One region of the Janthinobacterium sp. SUN137 genome, then DNA from elsewhere that is predicted to be linked to it. Evidence: predicted binding sites of a transcription regulator. Region 1 holds the regulator's gene; each other region holds the start of a gene.
The links. Region 1 encodes sigma-54, which starts transcription at its own class of promoters, with help from an activator protein. Its sites were predicted from a motif close to TGGCANGNAANCTGCTTT; they were not measured.

Region 1 (4,185 bases):
GCATGGCCGCCAGCGCCTTGGCGGCGAACGCGCTGTCATCCTGCGCCAGCGAAGCCATGATGGCCGCCACCGAACCCGCGCTGAAATGGCGGTCCAGCGCCGCGCGCGCCGTGGCCAGGGGAGAAACGCCTGCCTCGGCCTGGAATGGCGCCGCCAGCGCCTTGATGGCCACCGGCAAGGCCTCGCCCGGCGTCGATTCAAACAGGTCCAGCAGCGCCCCCATCTGCGCTTCAGGCAGGTAGACATCGGCCAGGCCCGTGTACAGGGCGTCGGCCGCGTTGATCGTCAAGCCCGTCAAGCCCAGGTACAGGCCCAGCTGGCCGGCCAGGCGGGACAGGAAATAACTGCCGCCCACGTCCGGAAACAGACCGATATTGACTTCCGGCATGGCCATGCGCGTGCGGCCCGTCACGATGCGCAAGCGGTTGCCTGGCCCGGCTTGCGCCACGCCCATGCCGCCGCCCATCACCACGCCATCCATCACAGCGATATACGGTTTCGGGTAGAAATGAATTAAATGATTTAAAGCATATTCTTCCGTAAAGAAATCTTCCAGCAAGGCGCTGCCGCCTTGCGGCGTGGCCAGACCCGCATCGTAAAAGAAACGGATGTCGCCACCGGCGCACAGGGCCTTGTCGCTGCTGGAGCGGATCACGACGGCGTCCACCTGCGGATCGTCGCGCCAGGCCAGCAGGGCCGCGCTCAGCGCGCGCACCATCTCCAGCGACAGGGAATTCAAGGCTTTCGGACGGTCGAGCACGATGTGCCCGGTGCGGTTGCCGATGGAAGTCTGGACGAAGTCGCTCATGGCAGGCTAGAAAGAAGTGAAAGTGCGAATATTCTAATGCCTGCGCGGGGAACATTGCGTTCCGCTGGGCGCAAAAAAGGGCGCAATGTGCGCCCTTAGTTGATCACAACTGCTGGAAGCGGGTGGCCTTAGACGGCGACGACGGCTTCCTCCTCGGAGTTGTCTGGCAGATGCTTGATCGCCTCTTTACCGTGCCCTTGCACTTTGGTTTTGTATTTCATCACTTGCCTATCGAGCTTGTCGATCAGGGTATCGATCGCGGCGTACAGGTCGTGCGCCAAGCTTTCCACATAGACAGTCTTGCCGCTCAAACGCAGGTTGACTTCAGCCTTTTGACGTTTTTCTTTCTCTTTGAGGTTATCCACGGTCAGAATCACGGCGATATCGATGACTTGATCGAAATGACGTTTCACGCGCTCCAGCTTCGTTTGTACGTATTCACGGATGGCTGGTGTCACTTCGAGATGATGTCCGCTGATGGTGAGATTCATACACACTCCTAAAGATGATCGGGTTCGTGCGGTCCATCCTATCCGGCCCGCAGAGGAACCGAAAAAAACTTACAAACACTTACGCAGGCTCACTGGCGGAATTTTTAATGCTTCCCGGTATTTGGCAACAGTACGTCGCGCAATCACCATGCCTTGTTCCCCCAGCATGTCCGCAATCTTACTGTCGGATAAAGGATTTTTAGGGTCTTCTGCTCCTGTCAGTTGCACGATCAATGCCCGTATCGCCGTCGATGACGCTTCGCCCCCCGCTTCGGTGGCGATGTGGCTACCAAAGAAATATTTCAACTCGAACATGCCGTGCGGGGTCAGCATGTACTTTTGAGTTGTTACCCGCGAGATAGTACTCTCGTGTAAACCCAGTGTATCAGCTATTTCACGGAGCACAAGGGGGCGCATGGCAACGGCCCCATGCGAGAAAAAGTTCTTTTGTCTTTCTACTATCGCCTGCGCCACGCGCAGGATCGTGTCGAAGCGCTGGCGCATATTCTTGATCAGCCACTTGGCTTCCTGCAACTGTGCACCCATGGCGCCCTCCCCCTTGCCCTGCTTGAGCAAGTTGGCGTACATGGCGTTGACGCGCAGGCGCGGCATGACGTCGTTGTTCAGGGTGACTTGCCAGCCATTGCGCGCGCGCTTGACGACGACGTCGGGCACCACGTAATCGGAGACGTCCGAGGCGAACACGGCGCCCGGATGCGGATTGCACTGGCGAATCACCGTCTGCGCTTCGCGCAAGTCTTCATCGTCGCAATCGAGGGCTTTTTTCAGCTTGTTGAAATCGCGCTGGGCAAACCAGGCCAGGTGCTTTTCCACGATCACGAGGGCCATGCGCCGCGTCACCATGGCGATGTGCGGCAAGCGCTTGATTTGCAGGGCCAGGCATTCGGACGCGTTGCGCGCGCCCACGCCCGGCGGATCGAAACTTTGCAGCAGCGACAAGGCCGTGCGCATCTCGTCGGCGTCGATTTCCAGCTCTTCCGGCAGGCGCGCCAGGATGTCGTCGAGCGACTCTTCCAGGTAGCCATTGTCGTCAAGCGCGTCGATGATCAGCTCGACCAGCGCGCGGTCGCGCAATTCGAGCACCGTCACACGCATCTGCTCCATCAGGTGTTCGCGCAGGGTGCAGTGATGGGCCTCCAATTGCGGACGCGAATCTTCGTCGTCGGGCGCCTTGCCCCGGCTTGCCTCGCTCCAGTCGCTGTCGCCGCCATCCGCGGCGGCCGGGCTGTCGCCCCCCTCGCCGTCAAACGCTTCCGCTTCGGCCGGCGCCGCAGGCGCCTCCTGGCCTGGCGGCTGAGGCGGCGCTTCGGTCGGCGCGGCCGTGGAACTCAAGGCCCCGTCGGACAGCAGGCGCAGCGAGCGGTCGAGCGGATCATCGAGGCGTTCGAGCAAGGGATTGTCTGTCAGCAATTGCTCGAGTTCCTGGTGCAATTCCAGGGTAGACAATTGCAACAGGCGTATCGATTGCTGCAACTGCGGCGTCAGTGCCAGGTGCTGCGAAGTGCGCAGCTGCAATGATTGTTTCATTGGCTTACATGCGGAAGTGTTCGCCCAGATAGACCCGGCGTACCGACTCGTTCGCGATGATGTCGTCGGGGCGTCCCGACGCCAGCACCGAGCCCTGGTTGATGATGTAGGCACGGTCGCAAATACCCAGCGTCTCGCGCACATTATGATCGGTAATCAGCACGCCGATATTGCGCTCCTTCAAGAAACGCACGATGCGCTGGATCTCGATCACGGCGATCGGATCGACGCCGGCGAACGGCTCGTCGAGCAGCACGAAACGGGGATCGGTGGCCAGCGCGCGGGCGATTTCCACGCGGCGGCGTTCGCCACCGGACAGGGACAGCGCCTGGTTCTCGCGCAGCTTTTCAATCTGCAAGTCGGCCAGCAATTTATCCAGCCGCTCCTCGATCTCGGCCTTCGTCAGCGGACGGCCTTCGACGGTCTGGATTTCCAGCACGGCGCGGATATTGTCTTCCACCGTCAGCTTGCGGAAGACGGACGCTTCCTGCGGCAGGTAGGACAGCCCCATCTGCGCACGGCGGTGGATCGGCAGGCTGGAGATATCCACGCCGCTGATATCGATACTGCCGCCATCGGAAGGCACCAGGCCGACGATCATGTAGAACGAGGTGGTCTTGCCGGCGCCGTTCGGGCCCAGCAAGCCCACCACTTCGCCGCATTCGACTTGCAGCGAGACATCATGCACGACTTGCCGCTTGCCATAGGTTTTTTGCAACCCGCGAACGATCAGGGTGCTGCCGCAACGTGTATTTTCCATTATTTCTTTCCTGGCGCGGGCGTGGCCGGCGCTTTCTCCGCTGCCGGCGCCTTGGTCTTCGGCTGGATCACCATGCGCACGCTGCCGCCATCGGCGGTGCTGGTGCCGCTGTTGGAATTTTCCATCGCAAATTCTTCCTTGCGGCTGTCATACGAGATGAAGGCGCCGTTGGCCACATCGGTGACTTTCGCCCCTTCCAGGCGCGTCAGCTTGGCTCTGGAAAACAGTTTCACCACTTCCGTCTTGTTGTCGTATTCCACGCGCTCCGCTTCGCCTTCGACCCACAGGTCGCCCGCGCCATCGCGCTTCTGGCGGAAGGTCGCGAGCTTGCCGGGATCGGCCCAGAAGGTGATGAACTGGTAGCCTTGCGGGTCTTCCGTGATCAGGGCCCGGCCCGCCTTCATGGTCAGGGTACCCTTGACCAGCACGACGTCACCCGTCAGGGTGCGCACCTGCTTGATGTCATCGACGTGGCCGCTGCGTGCCGTGATGACGGCTTCCTTCTCGGAATCGGCCTTCTCGGCATGCGCCACGCCCATGATGGCCAGCGAAAATACGGTCAACAGCAAGATGTTCTT
Region 2 (4,185 bases), on a different contig from region 1:
CCTCGAACGCTTCTTCCGTGAATTCGCCAAAGCCCAGGTGATACACGAGCGGGTTCACGATGGTCTGGAACAGCCAGCCTTGCGCCGCGCCAAAGGCGTCGACCACGGCATCGATGACGGGTGTGACGTGGCCGAGGATGTCGGCGGCGATCATGGCTGGCCCTTCTTCCGCGCGTAGGCAGGATGCTCGCGCAGGGTGGCAAAGCAAAAACCCTTGTCTTGCAGGCCGGAAATCAAAGCGTCCAGGTTGGCTGGCGCCCACGGCTCCTTGCGCGACCAGATGCCCATGTGTGCAATGAAAATATCGCCGCTGCGCAAGTTCGTCAGGGCTTTTTTCAGCAGCGTGGCGTTCGGATACTTATCGCTGGGCAGCTCATCGCCCGAATAGCCGGCCGGCGCCCAGCCCGCGTGCTGATAGCCGCAGGCGCTGCCGGCCGCCAGGGTGCGCGGCGACGTGTAGCCGCCCGGTGCGCGCCAGAACGGGTCGAGCTTGCGCCCGGTCAGCTCCTGGAAGCGCGTATCGACGCGGCGCAATTCTTCGCAGAATTGCTGATCCGTGAACGACGCCAGCTTACCGCCATCCTTGCCGAACTGGGGCTTGACCTGGATCAAGCCGTTGGCCAGATCCTTCTTCCAGTACACGTGGTCAAACGTATGCGTGCCGAACGCATGGCCTTCAGCCACGCGGGCTTTCCAGTACGGCGCCCACGAGGCATCGAGCGAATAGTCGCCGCGCGTCGTCTTTTCATTGGCCAGGAAGAAGGTTGCCTTCACATGACGCTTGTTCAGCACGTCGGCGATCAGCTGCGCTTGCGACTGGCTACCCGTGTCGAAGGTCATGTAGATGGTGCCCTTGCAGGCGGCTGGCGCTGAAGATGCAGTTGGAGATGCGGCTGGGGCAGCAGATACGGCGGCAGGTACGGCAGCAGGTACGGCGGCATGCGCGGGCGACAGCATGGCGCTGGCGCACAGCAGCATGGCGGGCCCGTGGCCCGCGAAAATGAAGCGTTTCATCATCACCGGCTCATCACATGCGCGGCGAGTGGGTGGCGAAATACACGCCATGGGGCGAGCGGCCCACCGGGATGGTCTTGATCACCTTGCGCGTGGTCAAGTCGATCACGGCCACTTTCTTGATCCAGCGCAACGTTACCCACATGGTCTTGCCGTCCGGCGTGATTTCCATGCAATCGGGGCCGCCTGGCACATTGATGGTGCCCACGTTTTCCAGGGTTTGCTGGTCGATGATGTTGATGGTGTTCGACACGCGGTTCGAGACGAACGTCATGCGGTTGTCGCCCAGCGCGCGGAAATTGTGCGTGCCGGCGCCCGCCTTGATGCGCTTGACGGTCTTTTGCGTGCGCCAGTCGATCACTTCCACGTAATCGCTGCCCATGATGCCCACCAGCAAATGCTTGCCATCGGGCGTCATCGTGATGCCGGCCGGCGCGGGGCCGACGGGCATGGTCCATTTCACGGTTTGCGTGGCCAGGTCGATGGCGCTGACCTGGTTGCTGCCCTGTTGCGTAATGAAAGCCATGGTGCTGTCGGCCGTGAACGCCATATGGCTGGGCAATTTTGGCAGCGGGATGCGCTTGGCCAGGGTCAGGTTCTTGCCGTCGTAGCGGTACAGGTCGATGCGGTCCAGGCGCAAGGAGTTCGAAATGAACCATTTCTGGTCCGGCGAAAAGCCGATCTGGTACGGGTCGAGGATGTTGCTGATGCGGCGCTGGATCTGGCCCGACACGGGGTCGAGGAAGATCAGCTCGTTGCCGACGGAACTGGCGACGATCAGCGACTTGCCGTCCGGCGTTTCCATCAGATGGTGCGGTTCCTTGCCGACGGCAAAGGTGGACAGGGGAGCATAGGTTTTCTGGTCCAGCAGTTGCACCGTAGCATCACGGGAATTGAGCACCACCACCACTTCGGCTTGCGCCGTCGATATTGCGGAAACCAGGCACAGCGAGGAAAAAACAAGGCGGCGTAGACTGCGGAACATGGCAAAAATCACTGTTAAATACAAAACATGCATTTTACGTGGAACACTGTATTTATTGTGTGAAATCCCCCCTTAAATGCTGCCGGCAGCCACACATCGCCGTAATTTCCGTTTTTTCCCCGTCCCAGGCCTGGAATGGCGCTTTGCAACTCATTGCTCTACAATCTGAAGCTTTCATCGCCTACACAAGGATAATCATGACCACCACCACTACCGCTTCCGGCCTGCAATACATCGACACCACCGTTGGCGAAGGCGCTGAAGCGCAAGCCGGCAACAATGTTGTCGTGCATTACACGGGCTGGCTGCAAAACGACGACGGCAGCGCCGGCGCGAAATTTGACTCGAGCAAGGACCGCAACGATCCATTCGAATTCCCGCTGGGCGCCGGCCGCGTCATTCAAGGCTGGGACGAAGGCGTACAAGGCATGAAAGTGGGCGGCAAGCGCCAGCTGATCATCCCGGCAGCACTGGGCTATGGCGCACGCGGCGCCGGCGGCGTGATTCCACCGAACGCCACCCTGATTTTCGACGTCGAACTGCTGGGCGTATAAGCACCGACTCCGCAGCGCTCAAGCGACTGTACCGACGCCGCCCCTGTTCACGCAGCGGCGGCGTTTTTGTTTTGAGTGTGTCCTCTAATGCACGGCGCGCTTTTTTCACTATGATGTCAGGCACTGCAGCACGCACGGTGGCCACTCCGCCGGGCCTGCCGCACTTTTCCAGCGATTCCATCAGCACACAGGAGCCATCATGAGTTTACAAGAGCAATTCGAACAAGCGCAGCTCGATTCCAAGACCCTGTCCGAGCGTCCGGACAATATGACCTTGTTGAAAATCTACGCCTTGTTCAAGCAAGCGTCGAGCGGCGACGCCACGGGCGAGCGTCCTGGCATGACCGACTTCGTCAACCGCGCCAAGTTCGACGCCTGGGCGGCCCTGGCCGGCACCTCGAAGGAAGAGGCGCAACAGCAATACATCGATCTGATCGAAGACTTGAAGGATTAAACCTGAAAACGTCTGTTTTGCAGAGAAACAGGCCGAAAACGGCTGAAAACTCACAAAAAACCACAAAAACAGGCTGAAAATGCAAAAGTGGCTACCGATTTGGTAGCCACTTTTTTTACGCCTGTCTCAGCCGCAAACTTACTTTTTCGCCGCCGCCAGCGCTTGCGCGATCCAGCCGTCAAACGTCTGCTGGTGGTACTTGATCCAGCCGGCCGTATGACGCGCGATATCGGCTTGCGTGTTTTCGCCGCGGCGCATGCGCTCGTTCTGCGCATTGATGTCCGCCACGGGCAATTGCATCACTTCGAACAGCTTGGCCGCGGCCGGATTCTTCTCCGCCCAGGCCTTGTTGGACACGATGCGCGCCGTGTTGACGGCAAAGCCGTAGTCGCTGCCATCGTCGAGACGGGTATTCACCTTGTCCGGATTGGCCGAGAACGGCACTTTCAGCCAGACCACGTCCTTGCCCGGCACCAGCACGCCGCTGACCCAGTACGGCGTCCACGTGTAGTACAAAATCGGTTCGCCGCGCTTGTAGCGGCCCAGGGTGTCGGCGATCAGGGCCGCATAGCTGCCCTGCACGTGCGTCACCGTCTTGCGCAATTTATACGCATCCATGTGGTTCTCGATCAGCGCTTCGCAGCCCCAGCCTGGGTTGCAACCGGTCAAGTCGGCCTTGCCATCGCCATCATGGTCGAACAGCTTGGCCAGGTTGGGATCGCGCAACTGGTCGATATTCGTGATGTTGTACTTTTCCGCCGTCGCCTTGTCGATCAGATAACCTTGCGCGGCAGGGCCCGCATACTGGCCCGTGCGCGACAGCTTGGCGTCGCCGCCCGCATTGTTATAGAAATCCTTGTGCATCGGGTCCCAGTGCACGGCCATGAAGGTGGCGTCACCGTTGGCAATGGCGATATGCGCCGTCGGGTATTCCACTTCCTTGATCGGCTGCACTTCGTAGCCCAGCTTTTCCAGGGCCTTGTCGACCAGCATGGTCTGGAAGGTTTCTTCCGCGATCGAGCTTTGCAGCGGCTGCACCTTGACTCCCTTGCCGGGCAACGCATCGGCAGCGGCGGCCGGCGTCTGCGCCATGGCCAGGCTGGTGGTCAGGGCCATGGCGGCGATCGCCAGGGCGGAAAACAGCTGGAACTTGCGTTGCGATTTTTGCGTCACTTTGA
Region 3 (4,185 bases), on a different contig from region 1:
CGCACTGCCGTCGCAGCAGCCGCCCGACTGGAAAAACATCAGCGGGCCGTGACGCTGGCGCAACTTGTCCATCATTTCCAGCGCCGCATCGGTCGCGACCACCCGGGCAATTGCTGCACTCATGGCATCCCTTTCTGCGCGCCGCGCCTGGACTGCAAGCGCGGCGCCTGTTGCCGGTTTAGAAGAAGCCCAGCGCTTTCGGGCTATAGCTCACCAGCAAGTTCTTCGTTTGCTGATAATGGTCGAGCATCATCTTGTGGTTTTCGCGGCCGATACCCGATTGCTTGTAGCCGCCGAACGCGGCGTGGGCCGGATACAGGTGGTAGCAATTGGTCCACACGCGGCCCGCCTGGATGGCACGTCCCATGCGGAAGGCACGGGAACCGTCGCGCGTCCACAGTCCGGCGCCCAGGCCGTACAAGGTATCGTTGGCAATCGCCAGCGCGTCGGCCTCATCCTTGAAGGTGGTCACGGACACGACGGGTCCGAAGATCTCTTCCTGGAAGATGCGCATCTTGTTATTGCCCTTGAACACGGTCGGACGCACGTAATAGCCGCCTTCCAGGTCGCCCGCCTGCGTGTTGCGCTCGCCGCCGGCCAGCACTTCCGCGCCTTCCTGGCGGCCGATGTCGAGGTAGGACAGGATTTTTTCCAGCTGCTCCTGCGACGCCTGGGCGCCGATCATGGTGGCGGAGTCGAGCGGATTGCCCTGCTTGATGGCGGCCACGCGTTTGAGGGCACGTTCGATGAATTTTTCGTAGATCGATTCCTGGATCAGCACGCGCGATGGGCAGGTGCACACTTCGCCTTGATTCAGCGCAAACATCGCAAAACCTTCCAGGCACTTGTCGAAATAATCATCATCGGCATCCATCACGTCTTCAAAGAAGATGTTCGGCGACTTGCCGCCCAGTTCCAGGGTGACGGGAATCAGGTTTTGCGCCGCATAGCCCATGATCAAACGGCCCGTGCCCGTTTCACCCGTAAAGGCGATCTTGGCGATGCGCTTGCTCGACGCCAGCGGCTTGCCCGCTTCCAGGCCGAAACCATTGATGATGTTCAGCACGCCCGGCGGCAGCAAGTCGCCGATCAGCTCGATCAACACCATGATGGAAGCCGGGGTCTGCTCGGCCGGTTTCAAGACGACACAATTGCCGGCCGCCAAGGCTGGCGCCAGTTTCCACACGGCCATCAGGATAGGGAAATTCCACGGGATGATCTGGCCCACGACGCCCAGCGGCTCGTGGTAGTGGTAGGCATAGGTTTCCGCATCGATTTGCGCGACGGAACCTTCCTGGGCGCGGATGCAACCGGCGAAGTAACGGAAATGGTCGATGGCCAGCGGAATGTCGGCATTCATCGTTTCGCGGATCGGCTTGCCGTTGTCGATGGTTTCCGCCGTGGCGATCAGGCTCAGGTTCTGTTCGATGCGGTCGGCGATGCGGTTCAGGATATTGGCGCGCTCGGCAGGCGACGTCTTGCCCCATGCCTCCTTGGCGGCGTGCGCGGCGTCCAGCGCCAGCTCGACGTCTTCCGTCGTGGAACGGGCGATTTCGCAAAATGGCAAGCCCGTGATCGGGGTGATGTTAGGAAAGTATTCACCTTTTACTGGTGCAACGAATTTGCCGCCGATGTAATTGTCATAGCGTTGTTTGAAGGGATTGGCTACGCCCAGTTTGCTGATGTCTGCGAGATTCATGTCGTCCTCTATCGGGTTAATTAGAATGGAATTACTTAATTAAAATCAAACGTCCTGGTACAGATGGGGTGAGTACACGGAGTCTTCCGCAAATGCCGTGCCAGCTCGCCGTCCCACTACAAACTTAGCCGGTTTTGCCCCCGTTACAAGGGCGTGGCGTCAATCCCGGCCCGCTTTTCAGCGCATGCCCCGGACTTGGGTGGGGGCGTGGCTCTGTTTGCGTTTTGAACAAGGTGGCAGCATCCTGTTCCAATCCGGGCCAGCCCTGCTTTGCCGCCACGCCGCCGCTGCACAATGGAACAGGTGTACCAGACTGGAACACCTGCGCCTGTGCCATGAAGGAATCAACGAATCACCACGCCCCATGGCAATTCACCCACGGCAATATCGGCCACCTTGCGCGCGCTGGCCGTGTCGATGACGGACACGCTGTTCGAGCGGCCATTGGCCACGTACAGCTTGGCGCCGTCCGGCGTGATGGCCATGTTCCACGGGCGCTTGCCGACGCCAATCGTAGCCGTCACCTGATTGCTGGCCGTGTCGATCACCATCACCGTACCGTCGATGCCGTTCGAGACATACACTTGCTTGCCGCCGGGATGGACGGCGATGCCATTCGCATTCTTGCCCGCTGGAATGGTGGCAATCGCCTTGCGCGCGGCCATGTCGATCACGTAGACGGCATTGACCAGTTCGCACGCCACGTAGGCGCGGCCCGAGTCCGGGCTGAAACCGATGCCGCGCGGACGCAGCCCCACGGCGATGGACGCCACCTGGCGGCGTTGCGCCACATCAATGACATCGACTTGCTCCGCCTCTTCCGCGCTGACCAGCAGCCAGCGCCCATCCGGGCTGAAGACGGCGTGTTCCGGATTGCGTCCCTGCACCTTGATATCGGCGAGCAAGGTACCTGTCTGGCCATCGAGCAAGGCCACACTGTTGTTTTCCTCGACGGCCACGGCCACGTGACTACCGTCTTGCGAGGCGCTGACGCCTTCGGGCGACTTGCCCAGCGCCACCGTGCGCACGGGCGCGCCGCCAGCGTTGTCGATCAGCAGCAAAGCGCTGCTGGCGGCATCCGTGACAAACAATTGCCGCCCTGTGGGGTCGGCGGCGATGCCGCGCGGACGCTTGCCTGCGGCGATCTGGCGCACCACCTGGTCGGTCGCCGTGTCGATCACGCTCAAGGTGCCCGACTTTTCGTTGGGAACATAGGCAAAGGGAGCGGCCTGGACAGCGGTGCTGGCGAGCGCCGGCAGCAGCCAGCACACCTGGCGCAAGCGCGAGAAGAAGTTGGGCATAATCACCTTTTCAATGGCAAAACGAGGGAAAAGCGCGCGGTAGCGGCGCCTCTGACAATTACCGTATGCAAACGCCGTGCCACTGACACGCGTATAATTTCAGCCCACCAATGGAGACATGGCAGGCATATTGCTTGATACACCTACGCAGACCTGTACCGCGCACGCGATCAAGCAGGCTTTTATTCACATTGGAGAATCCGCATGCAGCATCGTTTCCGCCTGAACACCATCGCCAGCCTGTTTGTCGCCGGCAGCGCCACCCTCGCCCCTCACGTCTTTGCCGCCGAGGCAGCTGACCCGGCCAATGGGCAATTCATGGATACGGTGGTCGTCAGCGGCAGCCGCATCGCCCACCCCAGCCAGGAAGTGCCGGCCTCGATCGACGTGGTCGACAGCGCGCGCATCCAGGATGGCCAAATCCGCGTCAACGCGTCGGAAGCGCTGGCCGCCGTGCCGGGCATGGTCGTGCAAAACCGCCAGAACTACGCACAAGACTTGCAAATCTCGTCGCGCGGCTTCGGCGCCCGCTCGGCCTTCGGCGTGCGCGGCGTCAAGCTGATCAGCGATGGCATTCCCGCCAGCATGCCCGACGGCCAGGGCCAGGCCGCCACCTTCAATCTCGATACGGCCGAGCGCATCGAAGTGCTGCGCGGACCGTTTTCTGCCATCTACGGCAACCATTCGGGCGGCGTGATCCAGCTGTTTTCCAAGGATGGACAAAATCCCCCTTCCGTCGAGCTGAATGTGACGGGCGGCAGCTACGGCACCAGCAAGGTGGACTTGACGGCGCAGGGCCAGGCAGGCGGCATCGGCTACGTGCTCGACGGCTCGCGCTTCCGCACGGACGGCTTCCGCGACCACAGCGCCGCCACGCGCGAACAGGCGTTCGGCAAGATCACCGTAAAGCCCACCGCGGACAGCAAGCTGACCATCGTCGCCAACAGCCTGCACCAGGGCAACACGCAAGATCCGCTGGGCGTCACCTGGCCCACGTTTGCCGCCAACCCGCGCGCCGGCGAAATCGACACGACGGACACGCAAAACCCGAAACGCACCCTGGCCGAGCGCTACAACACGCGCAAGAGCATCGACCACCAGCAGATCGGCGCCACTTATGAACAGTCGTTCGGCGATGACCGTCTGCACGTGATGGTGTATGGCGGCAACCGCGACGTGATCCAG
Region 4 (4,185 bases), on a different contig from region 1:
GCGATTTCGGCATGGCCAGCTATGCCAGCAAGCTGGAAAAGGACAAGCCTTCGCTGACGGGCCTGTTCCTGCACGTGGAACTGGTGCAACCGCGCAACTCCGTGCCCGGCGGCGGCAAGGGCAACGATGGCCTGGCGCCCGATCCCGGCTTTACGCCGGCCCAATACGACCGCCTGGCCCTGCTGTATATCGCCGCCAGCGTGCGCAAGGGAACGTGGCTGATTCCCGCCTTCCACGCCGTGCTCGATACAGGGTTTGCGAATGGTCATGATGACCCACAGAACTTTTCGCTGACCGAGTGGTCAGCCTCGCTTTCCCGCCTGTATGCGGCCTTGCGCCAGGCCGAGACTGGACAATAAAGCGTTTCCCCGCCGGCTGATTAGGTGCATACTATTGCAAGCATAGTCACTGCGGTCAGGGAGGCCAGGTGAGCATCAGCACGGATCAGCATGCGGGTCGCCAGGCCGGCGCGCACCAGCCATTGCAGCGCGCGCAGCGCATCTTCGCCATGCGCGACGCCGTCCTCGAGGCCTGGGAACAGCGTGTGCGCGCCAGCGTGCGCGGCGCGGACCAGCTGCTCACGCCCATACTCATCAATACCTTGCCGGCCTTTTTCGACAATCTGGCCGAAGCCCTCACCCCCGGCCACCCGCGCGACAACGCCGCCAGCAACAGCAACGTGCCCGCCGTGCATGGCAACGAACGGGCGCGCATGACCAATTACGGCCCGGAACAGGTGATCCAGGAATACCAGATCTTCCGCGACTGCTTCGCCGCCACTGCGCATGAGTCCGGCATCACCCTGCGCAGCAAGGATTGGCAAGTGATCAACAAGTCGATCGACGTGGGCATCCGCGAATCGATACGCGAATTTACCAGCATGCACGAAAGCTTCCGGCGCCGCGTCGCGGCCGGCCTGTCGCACGACATGCGCAATCCCCTGGCCGTCATCAGCACCAGCGCCCAGCTGCTGTTCAGGCCAGCCGACCCGGAACGGGTAGTATTGCTGGCGCACAAGATTGTCGAGCACAGCAAGCGGCTCGACAGCATGATCGAGGAATTGCTCGATGGCCTCAGCTACCACCAGGGCCAGCAGCTGCCGCTGGTGCTGAGCCAATTCGACGTGCTGCCGCTGGTACACGCCGTGGCCGGCCAGGTCAACTTGCAGCGGCCGGACAAATGCCGGGTCAGCGGGCAAGCCGTCACCGGCTGGTGGTGCGAGAACTCGCTGCGGCGCGCGCTGGAAAACCTGCTCGGCAATGCACTCAAGTATGGCGACGACACGCCCATCAGCGTGCACGTGGAAGCGGTCCACGAACGCCTGATCGTCACCGTCCACAATGGCGGCCAGGCCATCGCGCCGGAACAGGCTGCCCGCATCTTCGACTACTTGCGCCGCGAAAACGACAACCCCGCGCCAGGCTGGGGCATCGGCCTGCCCTTCGTGCAAAGCGTGGCGGAAAGCCACGGCGGCAGCATCGCCGTCGACAGCGCGTCCGAAACGGGCACCAGCTTCATCTTCGACGTGCCCGTCGATTGCCGCCCCTTCGTCCCGTCCGCCGACGTCCCCAAGAGTGGCGCCTAGCGCACCGAATTGGTGCAAGGAATGGCGCGACGCCACAAAAGTGGTCATCTTTACACCTGTTCACGCCCGCCCCGTTGGCACGCTTCCTGCTGAGCTATACCCAGACACGGCTCAAGGGAAATCACAACATGGCAAATTTTTTCAATGAAATGACTGCAAATGAAGTGGGTACGGACAGCAAGGTACGTGAACACTATCGTGAATTCAGCAATTGGCTGGAACAGCAATCGCCCGAGACCATCGCCCGCAAGCGGGCCGAAGCCGACCTCACGTTCCGCCGGGTCGGCATCACGTTCGCCGTCTACGGCGACGATGCCGGCACGGAACGCCTGATTCCCTTCGACACCATCCCCCGCATCATCCCCGCCGCCGAATGGGCGCAGATGCAGACGGGCCTGGTGCAGCGCGTGCAAGCCTTGAACATGTTCATCCATGATATTTATCATGAGCAAAACATCATCAAGGCGGGCATCATTCCCGCCGAGCAAATCTACAAGAATGCCCAGTACCGACCGGAAATGCAGGGTATTTCCGTCGCTTCCGACATCTACGCCCACATCGCGGGCGTCGACATCGTGCGCGCCGGCCAGGGCGAATTCTATGTACTGGAAGACAATTTGCGCGTGCCCTCCGGCGTGTCCTACATGCTGGAAGACCGCAAGATGATGATGCGGCTGTTCCCGGAACTGTTCGCGCGCAACCGCATCGCCCCCGTCGACCACTATCCGGACATGCTGCTCGACAACCTGCGTTCCGTGGCGCCCATGGGCGTGGACGACCCGACCGTCGTCGTCATGACGCCCGGCATGTACAACTCCGCCTACTTCGAGCACGCGTTTTTGGCCCAGCAGATGGGCGTGGAACTGGTGGAAGGCAAGGATTTGTTTGTCAACGACAACTCCGTCTACATGCGCACCACGCGCGGTCCGAAGCGCGTGGACGTCATCTACCGCCGCGTGGACGACGACTTCCTCGACCCGCTGGCCTTCCGTTCCGATTCGTCGCTGGGCGTGCCGGGCTTGCTGTCCGTGTATCGCGCAGGAAGAGTCACGCTGGCGAACGCCATCGGCACGGGCGTGGCCGACGACAAGTCGATCTATCCTTTTGTGCCCGACATGATCAAGTTTTACTTGTCGCAGGAGCCGATCCTCAACAACGTGCCCACGTACCAATGCCGCAAACCGGCCGATTTGTCCTACGTGCTGGCGAATTTGCCCAAACTCGTGGTGAAGGAAGTGCATGGCGCGGGCGGCTACGGCATGCTGGTGGGGCCGGCGTCCAGCCTGGCGCAGATCGAGGATTTCCGCCAGCGACTGCTGGCCAATCCGGGCGGCTACATTGCCCAGCCGACACTTGCCCTGTCCGCCTGCCCCACGTATGTCGAGGCCGGCATTGCGCCGCGCCACATCGATTTGCGGCCGTTCGTGCTGTCCGGCAAGACAATTTCCATGGTGCCGGGCGGCCTGACCCGCGTGGCCCTCGGCGAAGGCTCGCTGGTGGTCAATTCCTCGCAAGGGGGCGGCACCAAGGATACCTGGGTATTGGAAGCCACATCCGCTTTTGCAGGAGAAAAAACATGCTGAGCCGCACCGCCGATCATTTATTCTGGATGGCCCGCTACACGGAGCGGGCGGAAAACACGGCGCGCATGCTGGACGTCAACATGCAGACGTCGATGCTGCCGCAATCGGAGCAGGACGCGGAACAGGGCTGGCGCGCCACCCTGGGTATTTCCGAGCTGCAAAGCGCGTATGACCATAAATATGGCCGCTTCCACACGCGCGACGTGCTCGACTTCATGGTGCGCGACCCGAACAACCCGTCTTCCATCCTCGCCTGCCTGACGGGCGCGCGCGAAAACGCCCGCGCCGTACGGGGCACCCTGACGACGGAAGTGTGGGAAATCCAGAACGCCACCTGGCTCGACATGCAAAAGCGCCTGAAGAGCAATCTGCTGGAAACGGACCCCAGCCAGTTCTTCGAATGGGTGAAATACCGCTCGCATTTGTCGCGCGGCGTGACCCTGGGCACCATGCTCAAGGATGAAGCCATCCACTTCATCCGCCTGGGCACCTTCCTGGAGCGGGCCGACAACACGGCGCGCATCCTCGACGTGAAGTTCCACGGCGCGCGCGACACGTCGAAAGACATCACCCAGCGCGATTTCTACTACTGGGCGGCCCTGCTGCGCTCCGTTTCCGGCTTCGAAATCTACCGCAAGGTCTACCGCGACGTGATCACCCCGGCACGGGTGGCGGAATTGCTGATGCTGCGCGGCGACATGCCCAGGTCGCTCTTGGCCTGCATGGATGACGTGGTGGAAAACCTGAAACATATCCGCAACGACGTGTCGGCCGATACGGAGCGTTTCGCCGGCAAACTGCATGCGGAACTGAAATTCGGCCATATCGACGACATCATGAAGGCGGGCCTGCACCATACATTGACGGAATTTCTGGAAAACATCTATGACCTGGGCAACCGGGTCAGCCGCGACTTCCTCGTTCCCTTGGCGGCCTGATGCAGCTCACCATCCGCCACGAAACCCATTACGCCTATAGTGCGCCGCTGGCCTACACCATCCAGCAGTTGCACCTGAC

Region 2: the regulator sigma-54 is predicted to act here: its motif matches at 2,026-2,043, upstream of O3298_RS26125 (beta-propeller fold lactonase family protein).
Region 3: the regulator sigma-54 is predicted to act here: its motif matches at 1,785-1,802, upstream of adh (aldehyde dehydrogenase).
Region 4: the regulator sigma-54 is predicted to act here: its motif matches at 1,661-1,678, upstream of O3298_RS13055 (circularly permuted type 2 ATP-grasp protein).

What each region holds. Positions count from the first base shown of each region.
Region 1 covers NZ_JAPWHZ010000004.1:591,413-595,597, reverse strand. The annotation lists gene O3298_RS23145 (enoyl-CoA hydratase/isomerase family protein) at 1-808, opposite strand, end outside; gene hpf (ribosome hibernation-promoting factor, HPF/YfiA family) at 937-1,299, opposite strand; gene O3298_RS23135 (RNA polymerase factor sigma-54) at 1,369-2,847, opposite strand; gene lptB (LPS export ABC transporter ATP-binding protein) at 2,852-3,607, opposite strand; gene lptA (lipopolysaccharide transport periplasmic protein LptA) at 3,607-4,185, opposite strand, start outside.
Region 2 covers NZ_JAPWHZ010000005.1:482,190-486,374, forward strand. The annotation lists gene O3298_RS26115 (sterol desaturase family protein) at 1-154, opposite strand, end outside; gene O3298_RS26120 (polysaccharide deacetylase family protein) at 151-957, opposite strand; gene O3298_RS26125 (beta-propeller fold lactonase family protein) at 1,028-1,999, opposite strand; gene O3298_RS26130 (FKBP-type peptidyl-prolyl cis-trans isomerase) at 2,197-2,553, shown strand; gene O3298_RS26135 (acyl-CoA-binding protein) at 2,753-3,007, shown strand; gene proX (glycine betaine/L-proline ABC transporter substrate-binding protein ProX) at 3,146-4,185, opposite strand, start outside.
Region 3 covers NZ_JAPWHZ010000008.1:8,799-12,983, reverse strand. The annotation lists gene O3298_RS28885 (DUF779 domain-containing protein) at 1-123, opposite strand, end outside; gene adh (aldehyde dehydrogenase) at 179-1,699, opposite strand; gene O3298_RS28875 (beta-propeller fold lactonase family protein) at 2,044-3,000, opposite strand; gene O3298_RS28870 (TonB-dependent receptor) at 3,205-4,185, shown strand, end outside.
Region 4 covers NZ_JAPWHZ010000002.1:1,080,011-1,084,195, forward strand. The annotation lists gene O3298_RS13045 (hypothetical protein) at 1-359, shown strand, start outside; gene O3298_RS13050 (HAMP domain-containing sensor histidine kinase) at 428-1,585, shown strand; gene O3298_RS13055 (circularly permuted type 2 ATP-grasp protein) at 1,714-3,168, shown strand; gene O3298_RS13060 (alpha-E domain-containing protein) at 3,162-4,106, shown strand; gene O3298_RS13065 (transglutaminase family protein) at 4,106-4,185, shown strand, end outside.